4 regions of the Ochrobactrum sp. P6BSIII genome follow, and region 2 is predicted to be linked to each of the others. Evidence: predicted binding sites of a transcription regulator. Region 2 holds the regulator's gene; each other region holds the start of a gene.
The links. Region 2 encodes PhoB, which activates phosphate uptake and scavenging genes when phosphate is short. Its sites were predicted from a motif close to TGTCATNNANCTGTCAT; they were not measured.

Region 1: FHW00_RS13465 (esterase-like activity of phytase family protein) is a predicted target of PhoB. The motif match lies at 2,154-2,170, and genes of this name have one in related genera.
Region 3: FHW00_RS06525 (RNA degradosome polyphosphate kinase) is a predicted target of PhoB. The motif match lies at 2,794-2,810, and genes of this name have one in related genera.
Region 4: FHW00_RS07150 (DUF1045 domain-containing protein) is a predicted target of PhoB. The motif match lies at 1,918-1,934, and genes of this name have one in related genera.

What each region holds. Positions count from the first base shown of each region.
Region 1 covers NZ_JACGXB010000008.1:170,624-175,662, reverse strand. Annotated here, with positions in the region: gene FHW00_RS13480 (DMT family transporter) at 1-455, shown strand, start outside; gene FHW00_RS13475 (hypothetical protein) at 471-671, opposite strand; gene FHW00_RS13470 (MFS transporter) at 854-2,044, opposite strand; gene FHW00_RS13465 (esterase-like activity of phytase family protein) at 2,343-3,710, shown strand; gene FHW00_RS13460 (metallophosphoesterase) at 3,785-4,687, opposite strand; gene rbsK (ribokinase) at 4,891-5,039, shown strand, end outside.
Region 2 covers NZ_JACGXB010000001.1:280,231-285,269, reverse strand. Annotated here, with positions in the region: gene pstA (phosphate ABC transporter permease PstA) at 1-841, shown strand, start outside; gene pstB (phosphate ABC transporter ATP-binding protein PstB) at 905-1,678, shown strand; gene phoU (phosphate signaling complex protein PhoU) at 1,774-2,496, shown strand; gene phoB (phosphate regulon transcriptional regulator PhoB) at 2,642-3,328, shown strand; gene FHW00_RS01250 (hypothetical protein) at 3,722-3,907, opposite strand; gene FHW00_RS01245 (cell wall hydrolase) at 3,964-4,911, shown strand; gene FHW00_RS01240 (hypothetical protein) at 4,991-5,039, opposite strand, start outside.
Region 3 covers NZ_JACGXB010000004.1:22,856-27,894, reverse strand. Annotated here, with positions in the region: gene ppx (exopolyphosphatase) at 1-442, opposite strand, end outside; gene FHW00_RS06525 (RNA degradosome polyphosphate kinase) at 439-2,682, opposite strand; gene FHW00_RS06520 (zinc-finger domain-containing protein) at 2,943-3,197, shown strand; gene FHW00_RS06515 (FAD-binding protein) at 3,249-4,454, shown strand; gene FHW00_RS06510 (VOC family protein) at 4,466-4,951, opposite strand; gene FHW00_RS06505 (VOC family protein) at 4,986-5,039, opposite strand, start outside.
Region 4 covers NZ_JACGXB010000004.1:148,647-153,685, reverse strand. Annotated here, with positions in the region: gene FHW00_RS07155 (alpha-D-ribose 1-methylphosphonate 5-triphosphate diphosphatase) at 1-1,110, opposite strand, end outside; gene FHW00_RS07150 (DUF1045 domain-containing protein) at 1,114-1,842, opposite strand; gene FHW00_RS07145 (sugar kinase) at 2,016-2,933, shown strand; gene FHW00_RS07140 (aldose epimerase family protein) at 2,940-3,956, opposite strand; gene FHW00_RS07135 (glycoside hydrolase family 108 protein) at 4,149-4,928, shown strand.

The DNA of each region.
Region 1 (5,039 bases), on a different contig from region 2:
CATGGGAAACGATCAAGGGATCGCTATGGGCCGGTATCGGCCTTGGCTTGCTGTCCGCGCTTGGTCAGGCAATCGGCTCGATCATTGCGCGTCCGGTGATGGAAACGGGCATTGACCCGTTTGTCGGGTCCATGTTGCGCGTTGGCACTGCCGCGATATGTCTGTCTATTCTGATGCAGTTGCCCTTTGCTGCCGTGAAGCCGCGCAATCCGCTCAATTGGCGGGTTGGGGCGATGACGGCGCTGACCGGTTTTCTGTCGCTTGGCATCGGCATGACCTTGCTGCTTTTCGCCTTGTCGGGTGGCAAAGCGGGCATTGTCTCGACCATATCGGCCACAACGCCGGTTATCATCTTGCCGCTGCTCTGGCTCAGGACGGGCGAGCGCCCAGCCGCGGGCGCATGGCTTGGCGCGGCTTTTGCCGTCGTCGGCATGGCGCTCATCTTTATGCGTTGAGACGTCTTCCGCCTTTTAAGGCCGTTCGGCTTTGCTGCGCGCCATCCAGCGTTCACGGAAAGCGCGGCGACGCGAGCGCCAGCGTGGGCGCGGCAGCGGCTGACCGGATGTTTTGCTGCGCATCGCTGGTGGCGGCGACAGCAGGCGGATAATGAACAGAATGCAGACACCGATGGTGAACAGCCAGAACATTTCGTCGGTCAGATCGTTGATCATTGTCTCATTCCAGCGGTTCGTCCGGCACTCAAGAACCTGAATATACGGCGTCGCATCATAGCTTCAGAAAAGAAAGACAGAGCACCGACCCAACGGAATCGGATCGGTGCTCTTCAGTAAAACAGATAGCTTCTGGCGAAACTAAGTCCAAGTCACGATAGCGTGCTTATTTATAACGCTGGTTATTGTGTCACGACCTTCGGCTTCAGGCGCAGGATAAGCGGCACGACCACCAGTGCGACAGTGGGGAAAACCAGCCAGTTGATTGTTTCCCAGCCAGAAGCATGCAGCAGTGATCCTGCAAAGAACGATGCGCAGGCAACCGTGCCGAACATGATGAAATCATTGGCGCCCTGCGCCTTGCCCCGCTCGGCTGGCGTGTGGCAGTCGGTGACCATCGCCGTGGCGCCGATGAAGCCGAAATTCCAGCCGATGCCAAGCAGGATCAGCGCCATCCAGAAATGGCCGACATCGAAGCCGCCGAGTGCAACGGCAGCTGCCCCGGCGATCAGGACCAGACCGAGCGCGGTGATCTTTTCCTTGCCGTAGCGGGCGATCAGCTTGCCGGTGAAAAAGCTAGGTCCGAACATGGCGAGCACATGCCATTGAATGCCAAGCGCTGCGTGATCGACCGAATGACCGTGGCCGACCATGGCGATAGGTGCCGCCGTCATCACGAATGTCATCAGGGCATAGGAGCAGACGCCTGCCGCCACCGACAGGATGAAGCGCGGCATTTTTAGAATTTCGATCAGGGGTCTTCCGGTGTCATTGCTGGCATTGGCCGCTTTGACAGCCTTGGGCGCGCGCAGCAGGGACAGGACCGGCAATGCGATGAGGCCCAGCACCGCCTGGCTGAGGAAACTGCCAGCGAACATGGCGTCGGGTATCGTGTCGCGGGTCCAGATCACCAGCTGCGGTCCGACGATTGCGGCGATGAGCCCGCCAACCATCACATAGGAAATTGCCTTGGCCTTCATATCGCCGCTGGCGGTGTCTGCGGCGGCGAAGCGATAGCTCTGCACATAGGCGGCATAGAGACCTGCTGTCAGCGTGCCAAGGCAGAAGATCAGGAATGATGCGGAGAAGATGCCAGCGGCTGCGACAAGCCCCGCCGTCGCGCCGACAAGCGCGCCAATCATATAGGCATTGCGCCGTCCGAGCTGCCGCATCAGGAACGCGGCAGGCAAAGTGCCGAGTGCCAGTCCCAGATTGAACAGGCTGACAGGCAAGGTGACGAGGGCCGGATCGGACGACAATTTTTGCCCGACAAGGCCGCCGAGCGAGATGACGATAGGCGGACTGGACGCGCCGAGCGCCTGCGCCATCGTCAGGATAAGAATATTGCGGCGAACGGACGAATTGTCGGTCATTTTTTCCCTCACACAACCACGCAGGAAACTAGCGTCATAGTTGTCTGCCGAATAGAGGAAAAATATTCCAAATCACCGAAGTTCGGTTTTCCCGCGCTTTGTCAGTGGCAGTCTTCAAAGCTTCATTGGACAGTCAAGCACGTGTCACGAAGCGTGCTTACCTATGCCGCAGGCTTAAGCGGTTTCCGTGAGGGTAAAATCGACTTAACCGCTCTCGCTTTTTACTTTTTAGCACGCCTCATCCGAAAGCCGCTTCGCACTTTTCGGGACGTGCTCTAACTCGGAACGGGGACATTCCATGCATCGGTATTTCGGCACGTCAACCATTCTCGCCAGCCTTCTGGCTTTCACCATTGTTCCGGCGTCGGCGGAGGAAAAAGCATTTCCGGCCACGCTGAAGGCCCATGCAATCCTGCCAGCCAATACGGTCATTGCAGCACCGGACGATGCGGCAGAGCATTTGAAGACTTCCGGCAAGTTCACGACCGCGGACCGCAAGCGCGCGGAAGGCATCGGTACGATTGAAGGCAAGGATGGCGTGCGCAAGACCGGTCTTTCACTGCCATTCGACGGCCAGCCTGTGCAGGGCTTTTCGGGCATCAAGACCATGGAAGACGGCAGCTTCTGGACGCTGTCGGACAATGGTTTCGGCACGAAGTTCAATTCGCCCGACGCCATGCTGATGCTGCACAATGTCAAGTTCGACTGGGACAACGGCAAGGTCGAGCGCGTGAAGACCCTGTTCCTCACCGACCCGGACAAGAAAGCACCATTTCCAATTGTCATGGAAGGCGCGGAAAAGCGCTACCTGACTGGTGCCGATTTCGACGTGGAATCGATCCAGCCGGTGGCGGATGGCTTCTGGGTGGGCGAGGAATTCGGTCCGTTCCTGCTGAAGTTTGATACTGACGGCAAGCTGACCGACGTGTTTTCAACGCAGGTCGGTGAAACGCAGGTCGTCTCGCCGGATAATCCAAAGCTCGCTTTGCCTGCCAATCCGAGCCTCAAGCTTCCGGTTTACAATCTGAAGCGTTCGGGCGGCTTTGAAGGCCTTGCCATGTCGAAGGACGGTTCGAAGCTCTACGGTCTTCTCGAAGGTCCGCTTTTCGTCGATGGCGCACCGGAAAAGACCGAAAGCGGCAAGACTGGTCTGCGCATCATCGAGTTCAGCGTCGCCGACAAGAAGTGGACGGGCCGTTCGTGGCTCTATCCTCTTGCCGATGGTGGCGAAGCGATTGGCGACTTCAACATGCTGGACGCCAGCACGGGGCTTGTCATCGAGCGTGATAATGGTGCAGGCGTTGCCGAAAAGGCCTGTGCCGATCCGAAGAAGCCGCAGCCGGATTGCTTCGATGTGCCGTCCAAGGTCAAGCGCATCTACAAGATTTCTTTCGATGACAGCAATGTTGGCAAGGAAGTGCGCAAGATCGGCTATATCGATCTGCTGACGATTGCAGACCCGGACAATAAGCGCCGTCAGGGTGGCCATGACGCTATTTACGACATGCCGTTCGTGACGATCGAGAATGTCGACCGCGTGGACGATACCCATATCATCGTCGGCAACGACAATAATCTTCCGTTCTCGGCAGGCCGTTCGCTCGACAAGGTCGATGACAATGAGTTCGTGCTGCTGGAAGTCGGCGAATTCCTGAAAGCCGAATAAGTCGGTTGACCCGTGATTGAAGAAAAGCCGCGAGATAATCTCGCGGCTTTTTTATGGAGTACATCAACGGATGGTCAGATTTTAAGTGTCCGGTTGGCTTCGCGTCCAAAGCCACGCACTTCGATCCGGTCCGCATGGACTTCCACCACGGAATAGGCCGTTTCCGCAGGGGTATCGACCATGCCTTTGAAGTTGAGGAAGTGCTTGCCGTTCACCTCACCGTAATTGCCGGCATGGTTATGACCATTGAAATAGGCAACGAAATTGTCGAAGCCGGTGAGAAGCTCCACGACCCGTTCGGAGTCCCACATATTGTGCTCATTGGCCGGAAAGACCGGATAGTGTCCCATAACGATCACTTTCTCACCGGCGGCCTGTGCCTTTTTCATGGTGTCGCCCAGCCATGCAAATTGTTGGTCACTGAGTGAGCCGTTCCAGCTCTGGGCGTTGGGCGCATTTTTAGCCTTTAGAGCTTCCAGCCGCTGGGCTGCGATTTCGCGGCGCGGATCGTTTTTTGGCGGAGCGAAAAGGCTGACATCGTTGCCATCCAGAACGATGAAGCGATAGCCGCCGCCGGTGAAATCGTAATAAGCGTCCTGCATGCCGACGGTGCGGATAACGGAAGTCAGATATTCGGACGCAACATCAAAATCGTGGTTTCCAAGCAGAAAGAAATGGTCGTGATCAAGCTTGTCGTAAAGCGGCAGGACATGGTTGAAGCTCTCCCAGTGGCGATCAATAATATCGCCCAGCGTCACCACAAATTGCAGGTCTTCCTTGTTGAAGGCTTCGATAGCCTCTGAAAGCTTCCATAGGCTGTTGGAATAATAGCGGTTCATCTGCAAGTTTGGCACGACTGGCGCGTATTGTGGGTCAGCAACGACGCCGAAGCGAAACAGCGGGCCCGATTGGGCGCTTGCGCTGGTGATGGCAAAGCCAGCAAATGGTATAGCCAGCGTGCCGACGGCACTCGCCATCAGAACATTACGACGGGTTATCATGTCAGTCTCCTGCCAGAATTGGCTCGTGTCTTGGGGCCCGCGAAGGCTACCCCTGGGCGATGACAGGTGCGTGACTGTGGATGGTTCGATTGCTGGCGCGGAAGCTTTTGTTGGAACGGCTCTATCTCTTTGTTTTTGCGTGTTATCCGACACAAAACCGCTTCGCACTTTTGTTGGAAATGCACTATGGTGCAGCAAAACTTCTATGGAGGAAGCCGTTGAGGATTTTCATTTTCGGCAGTGTGAATGTGGATGTCAGTGCGCGAATGGCGGCGTTGCCGCGTCCGGGGCAGACGGTGAATGCATCGGGCTACGGGATCGGTCTCGG
Region 2 (5,039 bases):
TTCCGCCTTCAAGGGGCAGATCGACCTGACTGTGCCCGAAACGAACCGCAAGGTTTCTGACCGTCAGATCGGCTGGATGAAGACGCTTTCGGAAGAAGGCGTCATGAAGGAAGCCTTCAATACCGGCCTCTTCACCTATGGCGCATCGAGCCGCCCGGAAACATCCGGTCTCGGTGTGGCGCTGGTCGGCTCGCTCTATATGATGCTGATCGTGCTGGGTCTGGCTCTGCCTATCGGCGTCGCCGCATCGATCTATCTGGAAGAGTTCGCCAAGAAGAACCGCTGGACCGATATGATCGAGGTGAACATCAACAACCTCGCAGCCGTACCGTCCATCGTGTTCGGTCTGTTGGGTCTGGCAGTTTTCGTCAACTTCTTCGGCCTGCCGCGGTCGGCTTCGCTGGTCGGCGGTCTGGTTCTGACGCTGATGACGCTGCCGACGATCATTATCGCAACGCGCGCCGCTCTTCGCGCCGTACCGCCATCAATCCGCGCCGCAGCGCTTGGTCTCGGCGCTTCCAAGACACAGATGGTCTTCCATCACGTCCTGCCGCTTGCCGCACCCGGCATTCTGACGGGCACCATCATCGGGCTTGCCCATGCGCTTGGTGAAACCGCTCCGCTTCTGCTGATCGGTATGGTGGCTTTCGTGGCGGATGTTCCGTCCACTCCGATGGAACCGGCGACCGCCTTGCCTGTCCAGATCTATATGTGGGCCAATGAAGCAGAACGCGCCTTTGTGGAACGCACGTCCGGCGCTATCATCGTCCTGCTTCTGTTCCTGGCCGTGATGAACATTGCAGCAATCATTCTGCGCCGCCGGTTCGAGCGCCGCTGGTAAACGGGAGTCGAAGCTATGAACTTGATGACAGAACGTACTCTCGAGAAAGCCGTAGGAGAAAAGATGAACGCCAACGCCAGTTCCGTAAAGATGCGCGGCGACAAGGTTTGCGTATTCTATGGTGAGAAGCAGGCCCTTTTCGACGTCAATCTGGATGTTCCGGAAAAGATGGTGACGGCGCTGATCGGTCCTTCCGGCTGCGGCAAGTCGACATTCCTTCGCTCGCTCAACCGCATGAACGACACGATTGAAGGTTGCCGCATCGGTGGCAAGATCACCCTCGACAATGAGGATATCTACGATCCGAAGATCGATGTGGTGGAACTGCGCGCCCGTGTCGGCATGGTGTTCCAGAAGCCGAACCCGTTCCCGAAGTCGATCTACGAGAACGTGGCTTACGGCCCGCGCATTCACGGTCTGGCCCGCTCCAAGACCGATCTTGAAGAAATCGTCGTGACGAGCCTTCAGAAGGCCAGCCTGTTCGAGGAAGTGAAGGATCGCCTTCACGATGCGGGAACGGGTCTTTCCGGTGGTCAGCAGCAGCGCCTGTGCATTGCACGTGCGATTGCGGTTAGCCCGGAAGTCATTCTGATGGACGAACCCTGCTCGGCGCTCGATCCGATTGCCACGGCAAAGGTGGAAGAGCTGATCGACGAACTGCGCCAGAACTACACGATCGTCATCGTCACCCACTCCATGCAGCAGGCGGCTCGCGTTTCGCAGCGCACCGCCATGTTCCATCTCGGCAATCTGGTCGAAGTGGGCGATACGGAAACGATGTTCACTGCGCCGACCGAAAAGCGCACGCAGGACTACATCACCGGACGCTTTGGCTAACGGACTGGGGCAGGGGACAAGTCTCCCTTGCTCGCGGACTGTGCCAGAACCAACAGAAGTGCGGCTTCCCCGCAATTTATATTACGAGGTCTACCATGCCGTCTCAGCATACCGTTCGTTCCTACGATGAGGAACTGAAGTTTCTCACCCACAAGATCGCCGAAATGGGCGGACATGCGGAACGTATGGTCGAACAGTCGGTCGCCGCTATTGTCAACGCGGACAACGCTCTCGCACAGCGCGTCATTTCCGACGACCTGATCCTCGACGCCAGCGAACGCGAAATCGACGACAAGGCCGTGATGATCATCGCCAAGCGTCAGCCAATGGCTGTCGATCTGCGCGAGATTATCGGTTCGATCCGTATCTCCGCAGATCTGGAGCGTGTTGGCGATCTGGGCAAGAACATTGCCAAGCGCGTTGCAGCCGTTTCGGAGTCCCGCCAGCCGGTCAAGCTCTATCGTGGCCTTGAAACTCTGGCCGAACTGGCGCTGACCCAGCTGAAAGACGTGCTCGACGCCTATGCGTCGCGCTCGGTGCAGCAGATCAATGTCGTGCGTGATCGCGACGACGAGATCGACGCCATGTACACCTCGCTGTTCCGTGAGCTGCTCACCTATATGATGGAAGATCCGCGCAATATTTCTGCCTGCACGCATCTTCTGTTCTGCGCCAAGAATATCGAGCGCATCGGCGACCATGCGACCAACATCGCGGAGACCGTCTATTACATCGTGACCGGCCTGCAGATGCCTGCCGAACGACCGAAGGAAGACCTGAGCCACGGCATCGTCGTGGATGAGGCACGCAAGCCCTGAGTAAGCGCTGCGTTTGGAGCACATCAGGACGGCTTTGCCGAAAGGTGCTCCAAATGCGGTGGAGAATGAGTGAATAGCGCGGCGACACGCGGTCGATGGGGGGACGTGTATCTTCCGCTCGCCGGATTTTAATAGGGAATATTGGATGTCACAGGTACCCAAAATCGCTGTGGTGGAAGACGAAGAAGCGCTGAGCGTTCTGCTGCGCTATAATCTTGAGGCTGAGGGCTATCAGGTGGATACGATGCTACGCGGCGACGAGGCTGAAATCGCGCTGCGCGAGAACGTACCGGATCTTCTCATCCTCGATTGGATGCTTCCTGGCGTATCCGGCATCGAACTGTGCCGCCGTCTGCGCCAGTGGCCGGAAACGGAACGTTTGCCGGTCATCATGCTGACCGCTCGCGGTGAGGAAAGCGAACGCGTTCGCGGCTTGAGCGTCGGTGCTGACGATTACGTGGTGAAGCCGTTCTCTACCCCTGAGCTTCTGGCTCGCGTCAAGGCCATGCTGCGTCGCGCCAATCCAAGCCTGCTGTCGCATGTGCTGAAGGTCGGTGACCTGGTGCTCGACCGCCAGCAGCATCGTGTTTACCGCAAGGAAAAGGAAGTTCGTCTTGGACCGACGGAGTTCCGCCTGCTGGAATATTTCATGATGTCGCCGGGTCGCGTGTTCTCACGCAGCCAGCTTCTCGATGGTGTCTGGGGACCGGACATTTATGTCGATGATCGCACCGTCGACGTCCATGTCGGACGCCTGCGCAAGGCTATCAACTTGGGTCGCGCGCTCGATCCGATCCGCACGGTACGCGGCGCCGGTTATTCTTTCGGCTGATTGAACTTCGATAAAAACTGCTCTTTGAGCCCGTCTTTCGTGACCGAAAGGCGGGCTCGATCACTTTTGGACGTGCCCGTTTTGCCAGTTGCTCAAGCCACCCGATTCGGCCAGATGAGGCGCTGAAAAGCCCTAAAATGGCCAATCTCACGGAATGTTACGCAGCTTGCATCAAAGTTGAAGGAACCGGCGCAGGACTTGCTAAAACAGTTACGCCGCAGATTTTCCCAGCCCGATGAAGCAAGATATATCAAAATTTTACAGCAGTTGCGAATTAAGGCAGCGATGTGGCCTGTATTGGGGAACTATGATTTCCATCAAATCAAAGGTTTATCTCTTTTCTCTAGGTTCATTAAGAAATTATTAATAGTTTTGAATGGTTTGTGTGGGTAATTACGCTCGTGATTCGGGTTTCATTTGCAGCCGTTTCGATGGTTTCAGCAATTTCGGAATTTGACCCATTGCCTTTTTTTGGCCTAAAAATTCCAAAACCTTGAAGAAGACGAGCGACGGCAGGTTGTTTGATTTTTGATCTTCGCTTGCTTTGACTTGCACCGCAGCTAGACCCGCACTGGTCATTATTGGCCTTCGGATCGACTGCTTCAGTTAAGGGTCCTGAATATGAGACTGAGCCGTTGACGCGCGCTGGTAATTGGAAGCTGCCTGTATTGGCAGGACTGCTCGTAGCGCCCTTCGTAGTGACGGGCTGCACGACGACCGGCACCACAGCCAAGACTGAGAAGACGGCGGCTGTAAGCCACGTCAAGTCGGTTAACGGCGTCAAGACCTATACCTACACGGCGAAGGACAAGGAGTGCCTCGAGCGCGCAATGTTCTTCGAATCGAACCGTTCCAGCCCTGATGGTCTGATGGCCGTTGGTACGGTCGTCATGAACCGCCTCGCATCGGGCCGTTATCCGGATACGATCTGTGGCGTTGTTGGCCAGAAGAACCAGTTCGCGCCCGGCGTGCTCAGCCGCAAGATGGAATCGGGCAAACTGCCCGACGTTCAGGCCGCAGCCGATGCTGTGCTGAAGGGCCAGCGCCATCCGAAGCTGAAGAACGCCATGTTCTTCCACACGGCTGGCCTGTCATTCCCGTATGACAACATGCATTACGTGCTGGTTGCCGGCGGTAATTCGTTCTACGAGAAGCGCAATCGCGACGGTTCGTTGCAGAACCCGGTGCCGCAGGAGCCATACAATCTGGCTCTCGCCTATTCGCCGCAGTCGCCATCCACGCCGCAAGATCCGTCTTATGACGTGACGCTGCCACAGGCCGGACCCGTGCCGGAAGCAGCGCCCACCGTACAGGTCGCGCTGGCGGATGCCGCAAAGATGGAAACCTCTATACGGGGCAGCGGCCTTGGCCCGCAGGCACGTGGCAATCGCCTCTCGCACCAGAATGGTGTAGCGCAGGCACAGCCGCAGATTCAGCAGGTCGCGTCCTACCAGCCGCAATTCGATACGTCTGCGCCTGCCAGCCAGCCGCAAACGCTCGGCTATGCCGCAGCAGACCAGAAGCAGGCCGATGCAATCGGCGCGCTGCTTCTGTCGCAGGATCGTCCAGAAACGCCTCTATAAGTTGATTTGAACAGCTTCGGTGCGGGCTAATCTTTCCGATTGGCCCGCATTTTCATTTGAGCCCCGCAATCTGCCGTAATTAGCGGGGGCGAACTACGACCGGACGATAGATCGGCTGATAGAGCATG
Region 3 (5,039 bases), on a different contig from region 2:
CGCCCAGATCGCCCGCGACGCCGCAAGGCTTGTGGAAGCCGGAAATGATACCAAGCGCCGAATAATAGGCTTCTTCCTTGCCGGACAGCACTTCAATGTGACGCCCGAGAATGGCCTCGGCCTGCGCGATGAAATCAGGGCCGTTCTTCGCTTCTCGCGCGGCAGCAGTCGCCAGCGCATGCACGGAAACCGCGCCCGCCTGTTCGGCAAGCGCACGAAAGCGCCGCAAGGCGCGCAAGGCGATATCGACAGACTTGTCGTTGAGCCGGCCTGTCTTGGCCAGCCCCTTGCCGAGACCGCAAAGGAGTTTTTCGTTGAACAATACCGTCGGTGAACGGACGATACCTTCGTAAATGACGAGACGGATCGAATTCGAGCCGATGTCAATGACCCCGATGGGCTTGAGACCCTTCAGACGGCCTTGTGCTATAGCTGGACTCATGCAGTCGTTTTTCTTTCCGCCTGCGCACGCTTACGATGTGCGATCAGACGGGGGGCCGAAGACTTCAGCGACTTTCCGCGACCCGACAGGCTGGGATTGGTCATGAAATATTCCTGCGCGTTGAAAGCTTCCTCTCCTTCTTCTTTTTCTATCCGGCGAGAGGTGCCGTCCGCAAGTAGCTGATAGCTCTGTTGGTTATCAATTATGTTGGCAAACATGATCTGAGACAGGATTTGCTGGTGCACTGTGGCATTTGTGATGGGCACCAGCGTCTCCACGCGACGGTCGAGATTACGCGGCATCATGTCGGCAGAACCGATATAGACAATCGCCTTGTCGGACGGCAGATCATGCCCGTTTCCAAAGCAGAAAACGCGGCTATGCTCGAGAAAACGCCCGACAATCGACTTGGCGCGAATATTGTCGGAGAGGCCCGGCACGCCCGGGCGCAGACAGCAGATGCCGCGCACCACCAGCTCGATGTGAACGCCCGCCTGGCTTGCCTTGTAGAGCGCATCAATAATCTGTGGATCGACCAGCGAATTCATCTTCATCCAGATCGCCGCCGGTCGCCCTGCCTTGGCATGCGCCACTTCATTCTCGATGTGCTTGATAATGCGCGCCCGCAAGGTGAAAGGCGAAATGGCGATCTTCATCTCTTCCGCCGGTTGGGCATAACCGGTGATGAAATTGAAGATATGCGCCACATCACGGGCAATATCAGCATCCGAGGTGAAGAAGGAAAGATCCGTATAAATACGCGCGGTGATCGGGTGATAATTGCCCGTACCCAGATGCACATAGGAGCGCAGCTTCTGGTCTTCGCGGCGCACGACGAGTGACATTTTCGCGTGGGTTTTCAACTCGATGAAGCCGAAAACCACCTGCACACCAGCGCGTTCGAGATCGCGTGCCCAGCGAATATTGGCTTCTTCATCGAAACGCGCCTTCAGCTCGACCAGCGCAGTCACCGATTTGCCCGCTTCCGCCGCATCAACCAGTGCACGAACGATCGGGCTGTCGTTGGAGGTGCGATAGAGCGTCTGCTTGATGGCCAGCACATCCGGGTCCGCCGCCGCCTGACGCAGAAACTGCACCACAACGTCGAACGACTCATAAGGGTGATGAACCACAATGTCCTTTTCACGAATCGCGGCGAAGCAATCGCCGCCATGTTCGCGGATACGCTCCGGGAAACGCGGATTGTAGGATACGAATTTCAGGTCATCACGCGGAATAGAGACGATCTCCGAGATCATGTTAAGCGCCAGAAGCCCTTCATGCACGCTGACACGATTCTCGGACACGCCAAGTTCAGTCGCCACGAAGACGCGCAAGGCTTCCGGCATTTCGCCATCAAATTCAATGCGGATAACCTGACCGCGGCGGCGGCGCTTCAGCGCCGTTTCGAAGAGACGCACGAGGTCTTCGGCTTCTTCTTCCACTTCAATATCGCTGTCGCGAATGATACGGAACGTACCTGCCCCGCGCACCTCATAGCCGGGGAACAGTCGCCCGATAAACAGGCTCACCGCATCCTCGATGGTGATGAAGCGATAGACATTCTGCTGATCCGTCGGCAGCTGGATGAACCGCTTCAGAGCCACCGGAATGCGCAACAGCGCGGTCATCGGGTGATTGTCCGCGCGGCGCGCCAGCTGCAAGGCAATCGAAAAGCCCAGATTCGGAATGAACGGGAACGGATGCGCCGGATCGATGGAAAGCGGCGTCAAAACCGGGAAAATCGTTTCGAGAAAATGACTTTCCAGCCAGTCCTTCTCCGGTTCCGACAAACCCGATGGGCGAACGATTTCAATATTTTCCTGCACCAGCTCGTCACGCAAGATGCGGAAACGTCCCTGCTGCTCGGCCTGCAATCGGCTCACTTCATCCAGAACGAAATCGAGCTGTTCTTGTGGCGTGCGGCCATCGGCACTGCGCAGCGCCACACCGGCGCGGACCTGCGCGGCAAGACCGGCAATGCGCACCATGAAGAATTCATCGAGATTGGTGGCCGAGATAGACAGGAAACGCAGACGCTCCAGCAAAGGCTGGCGCATATTTGCGGCTTCATCCAGAACGCGGCGGTTGAACTGGAGCCAGGAAAACTCACGATTGACGAAGCGATCCGCGCTGCTCATCAGCTCCGCGATCTTGTCCTCATTCAAAGCTTTGTGAGCATCAGGTGCGTTTTGCATGTCCGAACCGATTTCGGAGGTGCTGGCTGGTTCAGCTGTCATATCATGGGCCCCGCTCTGGGTTTCGCTCGCCAACGCACTGTTTTCGTTCATTTTTCCTAATCCGGCATCTGCCGGAAAGAACCGGCGCATCGTAAAGCCTATGGCTGTCGCATGACAGTTTGATAGCAAATCACTTAAATATCCCTAGAATTGATGAAAACGCTTCCGGAAACAAGAGTTTCGCGGTAAACGCAAGCAGAGTTTTGAGCGCGCTGGTCTGAAGCGTGCTATATACCGCGAACGACAGCCCGGAGCGTATTATGTCCGATCACATCATTCCTCATTTCCAGAACGACGCCGGTCACAGTGCCATTGAAATCGGTGTGAAGGAATTCATGTGCGTCGGCGCAAACCCGCCTTTCGATCATCCGCATGTCTTCCTCGACATGGGCGACGAAAGCGAAGTGGTCTGCCCCTATTGCTCGACCCTTTATCGCTACAATGCCAAGCTGCATGCCGACGAAACTCTTCCGGCAGGCTGCACCTATGACGCTCCAGCCGATAAAGCGGCCTGATCAGCGATTATTTAAGCCCATCTTATCACAGCATTGGGCAAGAAGACCGATATGGGCAAAGGCCGCATATTGATAGCAGGAGCCGGTGTCGCGGGATTGAGCGCGGCGCTGGAACTTGCAGCACGGGGCTGGACAATCCAGCTCATCGAGAAAGCATCCGCTCTTTCTGAAGTCGGCGCGGGCTTGCAACTGGCCCCGAACGCAATGCGTCACCTTGAGCACCTCGGCGTCGCCGACAGTCTTGCTCCTCACACTGTAACGCCTGAAAAACTCTATCTTGTTGACGGACGCAAGGCGCGTCCCCTGCTCGCCATGGAACTGGGCGACAAGGCTCGTCTGCGCTGGCGCCATTCTTATGTGGTTTGTCACCGCGCCGATCTGCAATCGGCGCTTTTGCAAGCCTGCGAGGGAAATCCAGCGATCCAGATCAACCTCGGCAGTGAAATCCTCGATCATACCGCCCGCGACAATGGCATCGTGGCGACCGTCAAAAGCGGAAGCGGGACGAATACCGTTGAAGCCGACTATCTGATCGCCTGCGACGGGGTCTGGTCTGCGCAGCGTGCGCTTGCCGATTACGACAAGGCGCAGTTCAGCGGCCATATTGCGTGGCGTGCAACATTGGCGACCAATGCCCTGCCCGCCTCGTTCCTGAGCGCTCTTCCAGAACGCAAGGCCGTATCCGCCTGGCTCGGCCCCGCCATTCACTTCATCGCCTATCCCGTCAAAGCCGGGGCATTTTTCAATTTTGTCGCCATTACTGCGGGCGAAAATCCCGGCGAAAGCTGGTCGAAAACCGGCGACCGCACAAAACTGCAAGCCAACTATAGAAGCTGGGCCAAGCCGGTTCGTGATGTATTGGCGACCGCCGACGACTGGACCTATTGGCCGCTTTTCGAAATGGCAGAACCGCAGCTTCTGGGGCCGAACCGCACCATATTTCTGGGCGATGCGTCCCATGCCGTCACGCCATTTGCCGCGCAAGGCGCTGCGATGGCGATTGAAGATGCGGCCGCCCTTGCCGAAGCGCTTGATGCCGCCGATCAGTCGGCGGGGCTGCGCCGCTTCGAAACCGTTCGCAAGGAAAGGCTCGCAGCGGTCGCCAAGCGCGGTCAGCTTAACCGCTTTGCCTATCACGCCACCGGACCGATGGCGCTTGGCCGCAACATGCTGTTTGCCCTGCGTCGCCCGGATACTTTCCTGAAGGATCTGGACTGGCTTTATGGCTATGATGCCGTTGCGGCCATACGCGGATAGTCGGTCAAAAGTTACGCCGCGTCGCGCGCAGCTTCCAATGTCGCAACATCGATTTTGACCATCTTCATCATGGCGTCCGCCACGCGCTGGCGGACATCAGGCGCACCATTTTCCATGGTATCGAGCAACATGTCGGGTACGATCTGCCATGCGAAGCCATATTTATCGGTCAGCCAGCTGCATTCCATCGGCGTCCCGCCTTCCAGAAGCTTTTCCCAGAAAGCATCCACTTCCGCCTGATCCTTGCAGCGAACAATCAACGATGCCGCTGGCGTAAACTTGAAATGCGGACCTCCGTTGAGGCCACAGATTTTCTGTCCATCAAGCGTGAAATTCGCGGTGACAGCCTGTTCTTCGTTTTGCTGGTTGCCATGCTTGAAGCGGATGAAACCATCAATTGAAGCCGGTCGCCCGCAGGCGCGAAAGATCGAGACATAATGATTGGCGGCTTCTTCCGCCTGCCCGTCGAACCACAGGCAAATGGTGAGACCTGACATGGTCAATTCCTCCCTGTTTATCCAGTTTTTGCGCTCAGCCCATAACCTTGGCGGCTTCTTCCATGTCCATCCACATCAGCTCCCAGAT
Region 4 (5,039 bases), on a different contig from region 2:
CGGCACGTGTTCTGCCACCTGCACGCGCACCAGATCAGCGCGCTTGCCTTCGGCTATTTCGCCACGATCATCAAAGCCCACAGCCTGCGCTGGGTTCTTCGAAACCAGACGAATAGCCTGTGGAAGTGAAACCGCATTGGGAGCATGGGCCAGCACATCGGCCAGAAAAAATGCCGACTGCATCATGCTCGCCGGGATGTAATCCGACGAGATGATGTCGAGATGCCCGGCTTCGACCAGTTCTCGCGCTGAAACGTTGCCCGAATGCGAGCCGCCACGAACCACATTGGGCGCGCCCATCAGCACCGACATGCCGGATTCTTTCGAGGCTTTGGCCGCCGTGTGGGTGGTCGGGAACTCGGCAACACGAATGCCCTGTTCTCGCGCTTCTTCCACGTGATCGAGCGTTGCGTCGTCATGGCTTGCAAGGATCACGCCGCGCTCATGACACAGATCGGCAATCGCCTTGCGCGTCTTGGCGGAATAGATCTGCGACTGGCCAATGCGGCGCTCGCAATAAATCCGGAACTCTTCTTCCGACAGCTTGTTCTTACCCAGGAAGTACGCCTTGTAGGCGTCCAGATTGGTGAACTGCCGCTGTCCCGGCGCATGGTCCATTAGCGAAACCAGCCTGACCAACGGGTGGCTGCCGAAACGTTCAAAGGCCGGAAGACAATCGGGCGCAGACACTTCGCAACGCATATGCAGGAAATGGTCAGCGCGCAGCCGGCCCGCCGCACGCCCCTCTGCAATGGCCGTGGAAAGCTTCAGCATATCGTCGATGCCGGTTTGCGCATCATCATCCAAACCGATGCGCAAAGCATCGAAGACGGTGGTGATACCAGAAGCGGCGATCTGCGCATCATGCGCCTGTACGGCGGCAATCGGGTTCCAGCGCACTTTGGGGCGCGGGGCATAATGCCCCTCCAGATGGTCGGTGTGCAGCTCGATCAGACCCGGCGTCAGGAAGTCGCCTTCCATGTCTTCGCCGACTGATGACGGCCCGCTGGCGATATCTGCAATCTGACCGTCGACGAGCTTGATCGAGCCTTCGACGACATCGTCTGCGAGGACGATGCGCGCGTTACGCAGGATAGTTTCACTGGTCATCGCTTAAGGCCTCCCCACTGCCCGCTGGGTCCGCGTCTTCGTGGCTCCACCTGTCAGCGGATGCAGCGAATGAATCTCGAAGGGCGCGCCCTTCTCAGGTTCCACGAACAGTGCGAGATTCGCAACCTCGACCGGATCGTTCAGAAGCGGTGCAAAAAATTCTTCCAGCCGACGCTCGATCCGTGCGCGATCACCTTCCGCGACCGGACCAGTCAGGGTCATGTGGAAGCGGAACTCTTCAAAAACGTAAGGATAACCCCAGCGTTCCAGATTGTGACGCTGCGCTTCGTTCAGGCGCTCAGGACGGCGTTTGGCAATTTCAGCTTCATTGAGCGGTGCGCGAAAACGATCCAGCGCGACGACCACATCATTGGCGAGCTGGTTCAAGGCCGTGACTGGTTCATGCGGCACCAGCGCGAAAAACGGCCCGATGGCCCGAAGCTTCAGGCGCGGAATGATGACGGGCTCCACCGACGATGCAAAATGCATCAGCGCCGACAGAAGTTCGCTTTCCGTCAGATCGTCATTCAGCCGAAACGGCGCTTTCATCGTGGCGTGAAAACCATAACGACGCGGTTCTTCGGTCAGCGATGCAATCTCTTCCGTGCCAAGCGAGCGAATCGCCGGCAGCTTCACCGGCTCACCGCTAAAGGCATTGCGCCCCAGCCAGTTGGCCGCAACCTTCAGAAGCGCATCGCTGGAAGGCGGCGTGAAGTAGATCGCATAACGCATTTCAAATCCTTGGTCTGGAACCGTGTCTCGCCGCGGCGTGGCGCGGGATCGTTACACAACGAATGTGGCAAGTCGATAAAGCCTGTATGACAATGATGGAAGACAACTGACAAAGCGATTTTACATCACAGAAAATTGGTATAGGCGTCTGTAATCGATTTGAGGAGAAAAAGATGAGCGGTTTCGCGTCTATCGGCGAGTGCATGATTGAGCTTTCGGGCGGCGAAGGCGACCAGTGGCGCATGGGTTTTGCTGGCGATACGCTGAACACCGCCTGGTATGTTCGCGCACTGACCGACAGATCGTTTCCGGTCGATTATGTGAGCGCTTTCGGCGAAGACAATTTCTCGCAAAAACAGCGCGTTTTCTTCTCGTCCAACGGCATCGGCATTGCGCATAGCCCGGTGATCGCCGGTGTGCATCCGGGTCTTTATGCAATTACGCTGAACGGTGCTGAACGCTCCTTCACCTATTGGCGCAGCGATGCCGCCGCACGTCGCCTTGCCAGCGACCGGGCCGCGCTGGAGCAAAGCCTTTCGGGCCGCGACATTATCTATTTTTCCGGCATTTCCATCGCGATCGTCTTGCCGGAGCATCGCGAAACATTGTTCGACGTGCTGCAGCAATGCCGCGCTGCGGGATCGCGGATCGCTTTCGATCCGAACTTCCGTCACCAGCTCTGGCCGGATCGCAAGGCGGCGCAGGAAATCATCAGCGAAGCAATGCGGCTCGCCGATATCGCGCTGCCCACCTTCCCCGATGAGCAGGCGCTTTTCGGTGACAAAAACGCCGAAGCCTGTGCAGAACGCCTGATAGGCCTTGGTGTGAAGGAAGTTGTCGTCAAGGACGGTACGGAACCGGCATTGGTCGTAACCAATGGCGAACAGACACTGGTTCCATCCGTTTTCGCCAATGCCGTGGATACTACGGGGGCTGGCGACAGCTTCAATGGCGCCTATCTCGTTGCGCGCATGGAAGGGCTTTCGCCGGTTGAAGCCGCGCAGAAGGCCCATGCCGTTGCAGCCCGTGTCGTCGAAACGCGCGGCGCGCTTACCCCTATGGAGACGGCGCGCGCCGCTTATACCGGATAGCAACCATTAATCCCGGGTGAAGGCGAAACGGCTCTCCTGAGCGTAGATTTCACCCGGGCGCAGAATGGCCTGTGGGAAATAGGGATATTCGAGCGAGCCGGGCCAGATCTGCGGCTCCAGACAGAAGCCCGCATGTTTGCCATAGGGCTTGCCGGTCAGGCCGATGCAATCATTGGCCATCGTATTCCCCGCATAAAACTGAACGCCCGGCTCTGTCGTCAGCACGTCCATGCGCACACCGGACTTCGCCCCCTTGACTGAGGCGCAAAGACGCAACGGCACACGTGTCGCCGACAGACAGAAATTGCTGTCATATTCAACCTGCTTGCCGTTGTCGGCATGGCGGATCGGGCGATAATCGCGGAAGTCGAACACCGTGTCCTTGACCGGCAGAACGCGCCCATCTGGAATCAGCGCCTCATCGACCGGCATATAGGCGTCGGCTAGAATCTTGAGCTGGTGGTCCAGAATATCGCCCTCACCGCCATCATCGAGATTGAAATAGCTGTGATGCAAAAGATTGCAGACCGTCGGCTTGTCGGTCACAGCTTCCAGCCGCACGATCAAGGCGCCGTTCTCATTGAGCATGTAGGTGCAGCTGACCTTCAGATTGCCCGGAAAGCCCATTTCACCATCTTCGGCCACCGTGCCGAGCGTCACATAATCCGCGCCGCTGCCCGTGACCTTCCAGACCCGATTGCCGAGCCCCTTGCTGCCGCCATGAAGATTATGACGTCCAAGATAGTTCGCCTCCACCTCATAGGTCTTGCCATCCAGCACAAAATGCGCATCGCGAATGCGGTTGGCCGAGCGGCCCGCAATTGCACCCAGATGCGGCGAATGGGCGGGATAATCGTCAAAATTCTGATAGCCGATCACCAGCGGCGCATCATGGCCCGCGAAGCGCATATCCTGAATCGCCGCGCCCCATGTGATGATCTTGGCCGTCAATGGCCCGTTGGAGATGGTCAGCCGATGAACCGCCTGCCCGTCTGGCGCATGTCCGAAAACTTCCGATGTCACGTCTGCCGCCTGTAAAAGTATGATTTAAGGGAACCGCATCAAGCCGCATTGCAGGCTCTTAAGCAAGAGGGTTGCCGCTTGATCACAATCGATTCCTCCGATATTTTTTACATGTCTATATGTTAGAGCATTCAGTATTACCGACACCGTATTTAATATATTTTTCAAATATAAATTGAAAAAGGTATAGATATGCGATCAAATTTTGCGACGATTATGCCGTATATATTTCAGGAAGAAGGTGGCTTCGTCGACAATCCGGCTGATCCTGGCGGCGCAACCAATATGGGTATTACCACCGGTACTCTTGCCGGATGGACAGGTCATTCCGAATCTGCCCAGGACGTCAAAAATCTTACGAAAGATACTGCTACAGACATTTATAGAAAACAGTATTGGGACAAGATAGACGGCGACAGTCTTCCCTCTGGCGTTGACTATGCCATGCTGGACTTTGCGGTCAATTCCGGCCCAAGTCACGCAATAAAAATGTTGCAGCAAATACTTGGTCTATTGCAAGATGGATTTCTCGGACCCGCGACTTTTGCAGCACTCTCCTCCCGCCCGCCGCAGGATATTATCGACCGGCTATGCGATGAACGCGCGGCCTGGCTCCGGGGACTTGCTGCCGCCGCAACCTTCGGCAAAGGCTGGCAGGCCCGCGTTGAACGGGTGCGTTCACGCGCGCTGGCGCTTGCGCTAAAGCCTGTCAACGATGTCGACCCAGCGCATCCAGCGGGCATTTCGTTCCCGCACTCCTATGAACCCGCGTACAACACGCGACCAGAGGTCGCTCAACCCGGCAATCCCGTCGTGAGTACATTGCAACAGCCCGGAGTGCTTGGCACTGTGGCGAGTATCGCATCAGGGCTGGTCGCCATTATCGTGCAGGATGGCCCGCTGGAAACGGGGCTTGCCTGTGCGATGATTGCGATCTCTCTGATAGGTGTAATCTATTTCGCCAAGCGCTGAAAAAGATGCCAACACAGCCCCGCATGAAGAGATTTCAAAAAATTGAGATTGCCTTTATGTTGCGCTTCGCTCGTCTGGCATCTTATATGCGCATCGAACTCCCGGTGATCT